DNA from 2 places in the Pseudomonas sp. GM102 genome. Region 2 is predicted to be linked to the other one. Evidence: riboswitches for the same ligand, from Rfam matches in the RefSeq annotation. Region 2 holds a riboswitch; the other holds the start of a gene.
What was found. A riboswitch is a leader RNA that binds a small molecule or an ion and turns the genes downstream of it on or off. The one in region 2 is predicted to bind cobalamin.

Region 1 (4,843 bases), on a different contig from region 2:
GCTCAAACCTCGAGCAATCGGCTCAAGATCAGTGCTGGTCAACGAGTGGTGATAGGTGTGCCCACGCAGCAAACCTTCCGGCAATTCGACCGCCTGCAAGGCCAACGCGGCAAGACGCTTTTGCATCACCGCATCACCGGCCAGCAAGCCAACCAGTTCAGCGCGAGTGCCCTCGACATCGGTCAAGGAATCCAGCAGATACAGCATGCCGCCACACTCGGCCAGCAACGGTTTGCCCGCCGCGTGGTGAGCGCGGATCGCGGTCAGCATCGACGTGTTTTGCGACAACGCCACATGGTGCAATTCGGGGTAACCGCCCGGCAGATAGAGGCTGTCTGCCTCAGGTAATTCGCTATCGCGGATCGGCGAAAAGAAAGTCAATTCGGCGCCCATGGCACGCAGCAGATCCAGGCTCGCGCCGTAGGTAAACGCGAAAGCTTCGTCCCGGGCCACGGCAATCCGAACACCGGCCAGCAACGGTTCGGCTGCGATCATTTCAGGCGCGGCGAATTCCACGGCTGGCGGCAGCGCCACGTCGCAACTGCTGGCTAATGAGTCGGCCGCCGCATCGAGACGCAGGTCGAGATCATTCAATTCACTGGCCTGAACCAGACCGAGATGCCGACTCGGCAATTCGATCCCGGTCTCCCGGGACAACGCACCGTACCAGCGCAAGCCTTCAGTCAGGCTGCCTTCGAGCAATTGCGCATGCCGCACGGTGCCGACCCGGTTGGCCAGCACTCCAGCAAACGGTAAATCCGGCTGATAACGCGCAAGGCCCAGGGCCAGCGCGCCAAACGTCTGCGCCATCGCGGTGCCGTCGATCACGCCTAGCACTGGCACACCAAAGTGCCGCGCCAGGTCGGCGCTGGACGGCGTACCGTCGAACAGCCCCATGACGCCTTCGATGAGGATCAGATCGGCTTCGCCAGCGGCCTCCCACAACAGACGCCGACTTTCTTGCTCGCCGACCATCCACATGTCGAGTTGATAGACCGGTGCACCGCTGGCGCGCTCGAGAATCATCGGATCGAGAAAGTCCGGGCCACATTTGAACACGCGAACCTTGCGCCCCTGATTGCGATGCAAACGGGCGAGCGCGGCAGTGACGGTGGTCTTGCCCTGACCGGAGGCCGGCGCAGCGATCAGTACCGCCGGGCAATGACGTGGTTGACTCACAACTCGACGCCTTTTTGCGCTTTGATTCCGGCCTGGAAGGCGTGCTTGATCATGCCCATTTCAGTGACAGTGTCGGCCAGCTCGATCATCTCTGGTTTGGCACCACGACCGGTGACCACCACGTGCTGCATCGGCGGACGGGCCTGCAAGTCGCTGAGAACCTGATCGAGATCGAGGTAGCCGTGCTTGAGGGCGATGTTCAATTCATCTAACACCACGAGGCCAATGGCCGGATCACGCAGCAATTCGCGGGACACCGCCCAGGCGGCTTCGGCGGCGGCGATGTCGCGCTGGCGGTCCTGGGTTTCCCAAGTGAAGCCCTCGCCCATCACATGAAAACGCACCTGCTCCGGGAAGCGCCGGAAGAACAGCTCCTCGCCGGTACTGGTGCGCCCCTTGATGAACTGCACCACGCCGCATTGCATGCCGTGGCCCATGGACCGCGCAAGCATGCCGAACGCCGAGCTGCTTTTGCCTTTGCCGTTGCCAGTCAGCACCAGCAACAGGCCGCATTCATTCGGGGAGTTGGCGATGCGTTCGTCGATCACCGCTTTTTTGCGCAGCATGCGCGCCAGATGGCGTTCGTCACGATCGGGGGTATCAGTCATGGGGGAGCTCTCCGTTGAGGCTGGATAACGGCGGGCAGGCACAAGAATAGACGGCAAGAAGCCTGGCATCGCCCACCGTGATGCCGTTGGATGAATCAGGCCGGTCTCCGGGCTCATGAGCAGCTTGCGCCTGACTGCGCGCCTTCCCATGCCATTAGTCGACACAGTGGCTCAAGGCGCAGTTTTCACTCATTTACCGTTGCGGGGGCAGCGCCGGGATCGTGACGCTTCGTCGCTTGACGATAGTCACTCACCGGCTTCCCTGTTTCACTCTGTCGGCCACCGCCACAGAGCACCTGAAACAAGCCGCGAAGGTTAGAGGGTTGGGGGTGGAGCGTCAATTGAAGACAAAGCGCGGGCGAGCGATATACTGCCGCCGATCAAATTTCTGACACCCAACTTGCACCACACTGTCAGCAGTGATATCAAAGCGCCACAACCCAACATCACAATTACAAGGGTGAGCAACATGCAAGGCATGATCATCAGCAATCCGAAGCTGGAATTCCTGCGACCGGTGCTGGAACGCTGGTTTGACTGTATCGACCGCTACAACGCTGTACGCGGCGATAACGACACACCTTATTGGTACGACGAAAAAGCCAACCTCGGCCTGCTCTCCGCCGCGGCCTGGATGGCAGAAATGGTCACCTTGCAACAAACACCTACGCGCAAGCAGAACGAAGAAGGCGAACGCAACGGCCGCGCCGATCTGTTTATCGCCACTCCCGAAGCCACCGCCGAACAACGCGCCTACCTTCAAGCCACTCAACGCTGGCCGCGGGTCAACAGCCTGAACCTGACTCAGGCGCTGCAGGACATCACCAGCGAGGCCAAGAGGATCAGCTACGCCAGCGACCTGAAACTTGGTTGCCTGTTCGTTGCGCCGCAAAAAGCTCAGCAGAGCGCTACACCGGAAGAACTCCAGGACATGCTCGACGACCTGCAAAAGGAACCCAGCTGCGCCGTGGCCTGGTATTTCCCGTACGCCTATCGCAAGTTGCGCAATGAAGCAGGCAACTACCATCCAGGGATCGCCGTATTGTTCAAGGAAGCCCGCGGCTGACGGGTTGAACCATCGAACGTCTACGCTTCTCTATGATTACGTCAATGCATTCATAGGGAAGATCAGTAATGCGCAAACCCCAGCTCGTTTTCATCATCGCGCTCGCCGGAGGGCTCGCCGCCTGTGGTGAAACCTCCAGCCTGCAAGTCTCGGACGGCACAGGCCCCTCGCCCAAGCTGCCAGAACCGAATAAAACCCTGATCCCGACGGTGAACATCGCCCCGGCAATCGGCTGGCCTGAAGGTAAGAAACCCGTCGCCGCGGCAGGGACTCAAGTGGCGGCGTTTGCCGAGGGCCTCGATCATCCGCGCTGGCTCTACGTATTACCAAACGGCGATGTGCTGGTGGCCGAAACCAACGCGCCGACCAAACCCGATGATGGCCAAGGCATTCGCGGCTGGGTCATGGGCAAAGTCATGGGCCGCGCCGGTGCCGGCGTCCCCAGCCCGAACCGCATCACCCTGCTGCGGGACAAGGACCACGACGGCGTCGCCGAAACCCGCACGGTATTCCTGGAAAACCTCAATTCGCCTTTCGGCATGACCCTGGTCGGCAATGACCTGTACGTCGCCGACACTGATCGCCTGCTGCGTTTCCACTATGAAAACGGTGAGACGGCGATCAAGTCGCAGCCGATCAAGGTGGTCGACCTGCCGGGCGGCACGCTGAATCATCACTGGACCAAAAACGTCATCGCCAGCAAGGATGGCAGCAAGCTGTACGTCACCGTGGGCTCGAATAGCAACGTCGGTGAAAACGGCATGGATCAGGAGGAAGGCCGCGCGGCGATCTGGGAAGTGGATCGCGCCACCGGCAATCATCGGATCTTCGCCTCGGGAATTCGCAATCCAAACGGCCTGGCCTGGGAACCGCAGAGCGGCGCACTGTGGACTGCCGTCAACGAGCGTGACGAAATCGGCAGCGACCTCGTGCCGGACTACATCACGTCCGTGAAGGACGGCGGGTTCTACGGCTGGCCTTACAGCTATTACGGCCAACACGTCGACATTCGCGTCGAACCGCAAAAACCCGATCTGGTGGCCAAGGCCATTGCCCCAGACTACGCGGTGGGGCCACATACCGCGTCACTGGGCCTGACATTTGCCGAAGGCAGCAAACTGCCCGCGCCGTTCACTCAAGGTGCATTCATCGGCCAGCATGGCTCGTGGAACCGCAAGCCACACAGTGGCTACAAAGTGATTTTCGTGCCGTTCAACGCCGGCAAACCGACCGGGCAACCGGTGGATGTGCTCACTGGCTTCCTCACTGATGACGAAAAAGCCATGGGCCGGCCGGTGGGTGTTGTGATCGATCAGCAAGGAGGCTTGCTGGTGGCGGATGATGTGGGGAACAAGGTGTGGCGCGTGTCCGCGGCTAAGTAATCAGCTCTGACCGTAGGAGCGAGGCTTGCCCGCGAAAGCGGTGTGTCAGTCGATATCAATGTTGACTGTGCTGCCGCCTTCGCGGGCAAGCCTCGCTCCTACGGTTTATTGCACAGCGTCAACCTATCGCCCAGCACGAGTCATCCGTCAAGCAAGCGATGACAACTTCCGCTACGGATTATGTGCCAGGTGCTCAGGTTGCAAGACGCGCTTGGCGCTCAGGTAGGCTTTCTGCCAGTAAGCCTTGGACAAGCTGTCCAGCTTGACCGTGCCGCCTGTGGCTGGCGCGTGGACAAAGCGGCCTTCGCCGACGTAGATCCCGGCGTGGCTGACTTGGGAACCGCCATTGGTGGCGAAGAAAATCAGGTCACCGGTTTGCAGGCCTTCCTTGCCGACACTAGGGGCCTGCATGCCGATCATTTCGCGGGTGGAGCGCGGCAAGGAAATGCCGGCGACATCGCGATAGACGTAACCGATCAGACCGCTGCAATCGAATCCGGAATCCGGCGTGTTGCCGCCCCAGCGATAAGGCGTTCCCACCAGGCCCAGCGCGCGAAACAGCACGTCTTCTGCCGCAGGGGAAAAGGCTTGGGAAGGACCGAAAACAA
Region 2 (4,843 bases):
CATCGCGAGTCGGGTAGTTGGCGAGGATCAGGGCGATGCGTTTTTCGCCGTTGGGCACTCGCGCCAGATCGATCCAGCGCCGCGCCAGTTCTGCAACAAAATCCATGCGCTCAGGTTGCGGCCGGTAGCAGACTACGTCGGACTGACTGCGCTCGCTGCGCCAGGCCAGATCCTTGAAACTGATCGGCCGACTGATGATCCGCCCGTCCAGCTCCGGCAGTGCGATGTGCATCGCCAGGTCGCGGGGACCGAGGCCTTGTTCGCTGGCACGCCAACCGGGTTCATTGTCCTGGGCACAGATCGCCTGGATCACCGGAATATTGCGGCGAAACGGTCGAAGATGCGGCGCTTCGGGGCTGGATTGGGCGAAACCGGTGGTGTTGAGAATCACCCCCGCCTCGACTTCATCCAGCAAATCCTCGACCACCGTCAGGCAGCCGGGCTCTTTCAAACTGGCCAGCGCGATCGGCAACGGGTTCAACCCCGCCGCTTGCAAACGCTGGCAGAAAATATCGATGAAACCGGTATTCGCCGCCTGCAAATGCGAGCGGTAAAACAGCACCGCCGCCACCGGCTGATCAGCTTGCCAGTCGGCTTGCCAATCGCTCAATTCAGCGGGGCTTTTGTGCGGGTGGTAAATCGCGGTGCGTGGCAGGGTTTGCGGCTCGGACCATGAGTAGTCGCGATCCAGCCAGCGATTGGCGAGGCAGCGAAACAGGTCGAGTGCGTTGGCCATGCCGCCCTGACGCAGGAAGTGCCAGAGCCGGTCGCGGTCTTGCGCGGTTACGGTGCTCAGGTCACTGAGCTCCGGGTCCGGGCGATCATCCCCCGGCACCAGAATCAGCTGCACGCCGCGCTCGGACAATTCCACCAGACGCTCGATGCCGTAACGCCAATAGGCGATGCCGCCGTGCAGCGAGATCAGAATCACCTTGGCGTGGCGCAGCACTTCGTCGACGTAGAGATCGACCGAGGCGTGATTCTGCACCTGCATCGGGTTGGCCAGGCGTACGCTCGGGTAATCGTCGGGCACCTGCTGCGCCGCTTCGGCAAGCAACGCCAGGCTGGAATCGCCGCTGCACAGGATCACCAGCTCGGCGGGAGTTTGTCCAAGGTCGGCAATGTTGTCATCCGACACGAAACCGCCGGGCTGGGTCCTGAGCAGGTGCATGGTTTAAACGCTGAGCGCAGCGCGCAATTGCGCTTCGAGCGCAGCGGCATCCAGATCCTGACCGATCAACACCAGACGGGTGGTGCGCGCTTCTTCAGCGCCCCACTGACGGTCGAAGTGCTTGTCGAAACGCGTGCCCACGCCCTGGATCAGCAGGCGCATCGGCTTGTTCGGCACCGCCGCAAAACCTTTGACTCGAAGGATGCCGTGCTGGACCACCAATTGAGTCAGCGCGTCCATCAGCAGGCTTTCGTCGGCTTGTGGCAGCTCGATCGAGATGGAATCGAACGCGTCGTGGTCGTGGTCGTCCTCGCCTTCATGGTGATGATCGTGATGGCTATGGCGGCTGTCGATGTGTTCTTCAGAACCGGCGCCGAGGCCGATCAGCACGTCCAGTGGCAGACGACCGCTGCTGGCTTCGATGACTTTCACCGCTGGCGGCAGTTCTTCGGCGACTTCCAGGCGCACACGGGCCAGGTCTTCAGCGCTGATCAGGTCAGCCTTGTTGAGGATCACCAGGTCGGCGCTGGCCAGTTGGTCGGCGAACAGCTCGTGCAGCGGCGATTCGTGGTCCAGGTTCGGGTCGAGTTTGCGCTGGGCATCGACCTGATCCGGGAACGCAGCGAAGGTGCCAGCAGCGACGGCCGGGCTGTCGACCACGGTGATCACCGCGTCAACCGTGCAGGCGCTGCGGATTTCCGGCCATTGGAAGGCTTGAACCAAAGGTTTTGGCAGGGCCAGGCCCGACGTTTCGATGAGGATGTGGTCGAGGTCGCCGCGACGCGCGACCAGTTCGCGCATCACCGGGAAGAATTCTTCCTGAACCGTGCAGCATAGGCAGCCGTTGGCCAGTTCGTAGACGCGACCATTGGCTTCTTCTTCGGTGCAGCCGATGGAGCACTGCTTGAGGATTTCGCCGTCGATGCCCAGCTCGCCGAACTCGTTGACGATCACCGCGATACGACGGCCCTGGGCGTTGTCGAGCATGTGGCGCAGCAAGGTGGTTTTGCCCGAGCCGAGGAAGCCGGTAACGATGGTGACGGGGAGTTTGGCCAGTGTTTTCATCGGATGCCCTTTGGCAAGGTGGCGGGCATACGGGACGACAATCGCTGCGGCAAGTGCACGCGCGCAAGAGTTCCGCCACCGGATCACCCCGCCCGGTTGTAGTGAGAATCTGTATCGAGGCAGGTCTCCTGGCTGACGGTGTGCCAATCGTTCGACTGGCGTTTGCTGCGCCTTCCCGCGAACCTGATGGACCTGGGTTTGCAGTGGCGTGGCAGCGAACATCACCGTTCACAGTTGCGGGGGCAGCCGCGGCATCAACCGCGTTCCCTTCTTAGCTTCGGCAAATGCCGAAGAACCTCGAAAGCGCAAGGCTACGCATCGTGTGGGGGCGGGTCAATGTCCGTGCAGAGATCTGTGGTGACTCACAGGACGCCTTCGCGGGCAAGCCTCGCTCCTACAGGAATAGTGTCGATGATGATCGTTCCCACGCTCTGCGTGGGAATGCCTCAACGGACGCTCCGCGTTCGGCTGTGAAAGGGACGCGGAGCGTCCCGGGCTGCATTCCCACGCAGAGTGGGAACGATCAACTCAAACGAGAACCCATGCCAATTGACGCCCAACCCCCGCCCATGCTCTCCTACACGCCTTGTTACGGGTGCCCTTCACAGGGTGAAACGGGAAACCGGTGAATCATGTGCTTTACTCTAAAGCCATGTCAGTCCGGTGCTGCCCCCGCAACGGTAAGCGAGTGAAGCGTCAGAGCCACTGTGCCCGTCATACGGCATGGGAAGGTGATGCTTGCAGGTTTGGGCGCAAGCCCTGCCCCTCGCGAGCCCGGAGACCGGCCCGCAACACAAAGTGACTCTTACGTTCACTGAATAACAAACCCGCGGTGGGCGGGCGCTGTTCGAAATCTCTGCGTGCTCCGACGTGCGGAGGTTTTCATGCGCTCTATTCACCCGCTGACAGACCAGAGGGAAGCGCCATGTCGATCATCAGCAGCACCGGCAGCAACACCGATAAAAAGAGCACGATCAGCACCACTTCAACCCTGAGCCAACGCCTGACCGCCGCTTTTTGTGCGTCGATCCTTGGCGCCAGCCTTGTGTATTTCGCCGGTTTCTCGCACATCGAAGCGGTACACAACGCCGCGCACGATACCCGTCACAGCGCCGCATTCCCGTGCCATTGAGACCTGCTGACATGATCAAGCGTATTGCGCAAACCGCAGGTTTCACCGGGCTGCTGGCCGCCCTGCTGCTGACCCTGCTGCAAAGCTTCTGGGTGGCCCCGCTGATTTTGCAGGCCGAGACCTACGAAAAATCCGAGCCTGCCACTGTCGAAATTCACGAGCACGCCGCGGGCGCTGTCACCGCTCATACCCACGATGCCGAAGCCTGGGAGCCGGAAGATGGCTGGCAGCGCGTGCTGTCAACCACCGGCGGCAATCTGGTGGTAGCGGTCGGTTTCGCCCTGATGCTCGCAGGCCTCTACACCTTGCGCGCTCCACGCCGTACCTCTCAGGGCCTGCTCTGGGGTCTGGCCGGTTACGCGACGTTCGTGCTGGCGCCAACCCTCGGCCTGCCACCTGAACTGCCGGGCACTGCCGCGGCGGATCTGGCGCAACGGCAGATCTGGTGGATTGGTACTGCCGCCTCCACCGCTGTCGGCATCGCGCTGATCGTGTTCAGCCGCCACTGGCTGATGAAGATCCTCGGCGTGGCGATTCTGGCCGTGCCTCATGTGATTGGCGCGCCACAACCGGAAGTGCACTCCATGCTGGCTCCAGAAGCCCTGGAAGCGCAGTTCAAAATCGCTTCGCAGCTGACCAACATGGCGTTCTGGCTGGCCCTGGGCCTGATCAGCGCCTGGTTGTTCCGCCGCAAAAGCGATGGCCAATACTGCGCATGACTGACGTCAGCGCAGCGCCGACCCTGGTGGTCGGCCTGGGCTGCCAACGCGGCTGCCCCGTCAGCACGCTGCGGGCGCTGCTTGATCAGGCGTTACAGGCCCATCAAATCGAGCTTCGTGAGATCAAGGCCTTGGCCAGTATCGACCTGAAGCGCGAAGAACCCGCCCTGATCGAACTGGCCGAACAGCTGGCCTTGCCGTTGATGTATTTCAGCAGCGAACAGTTGGCCGGTTATGAACCGCAACTCAGCCACCACTCGGACATCGCGTTCGAACGCACAGGCTGTTACGGCGTAGCGGAAAGTGCCGCGTTGGCACTGGCCGAACAATTGGCTCAGGCACCGGCAAAGTTGCTGATTCCACGACAAAAATACGCCCAGGCCACCCTGGCATTGGCCAGCGCCGCGTAAAATCCCCGATAATCCCCGCCTTCGATCATGAGCAATCTTCATCTGAAGCGTGCCCATACCCTTTTTCTGACAGGAAACGACGATGACCGTCTACTTCATTGGCGCAGGCCCCGGCGACCCGGAACTGATCACCGTCAAAGGCCAACGGCTGATTCGTAGCTGCCCGGTCATTATCTATGCCGGCTCCCTGGTCCCGGCCGCTGTACTGGACGGCCACTGCGCCGAACAGGTAGTCAACAGCGCCGAATTGCACCTGGAACAGATCATCGAGCTGATCAAGAGCGCCCATGCCAACGGCCAGGACGTGGCCCGGGTGCATTCCGGCGATCCGAGCCTGTATGGCGCG

Region 1: linked by a shared signal. The riboswitch ahead of cobO (cob(I)yrinic acid a,c-diamide adenosyltransferase) and the one ahead of PMI18_RS20420 (CbtB domain-containing protein) in region 2 are both predicted to bind cobalamin.

The regions. Positions count from the first base shown of each region.
Region 1 covers NZ_AKJB01000049.1:80,205-85,047, forward strand. Annotated here, with positions in the region: gene PMI18_RS18680 (cobyrinate a,c-diamide synthase) at 1-1,179, opposite strand, end outside; gene cobO (cob(I)yrinic acid a,c-diamide adenosyltransferase) at 1,176-1,787, opposite strand; cobalamin riboswitch at 1,869-2,102, opposite strand; gene PMI18_RS18670 (hypothetical protein) at 2,257-2,853, shown strand; gene PMI18_RS18665 (PQQ-dependent sugar dehydrogenase) at 2,922-4,235, shown strand; gene PMI18_RS18660 (C40 family peptidase) at 4,407-4,843, opposite strand, start outside.
Region 2 covers NZ_AKJB01000046.1:108,704-113,546, reverse strand. Annotated here, with positions in the region: gene cobN (cobaltochelatase subunit CobN) at 1-1,171, opposite strand, end outside; gene cobW (cobalamin biosynthesis protein CobW) at 1,175-2,236, opposite strand; cobalamin riboswitch at 2,338-2,551, opposite strand; cobalamin riboswitch at 2,813-3,040, shown strand; gene PMI18_RS20420 (CbtB domain-containing protein) at 3,162-3,368, shown strand; gene PMI18_RS20425 (CbtA family protein) at 3,380-4,087, shown strand; gene PMI18_RS20430 (cobalamin biosynthesis protein) at 4,084-4,497, shown strand; gene cobM (precorrin-4 C(11)-methyltransferase) at 4,580-4,843, shown strand, end outside.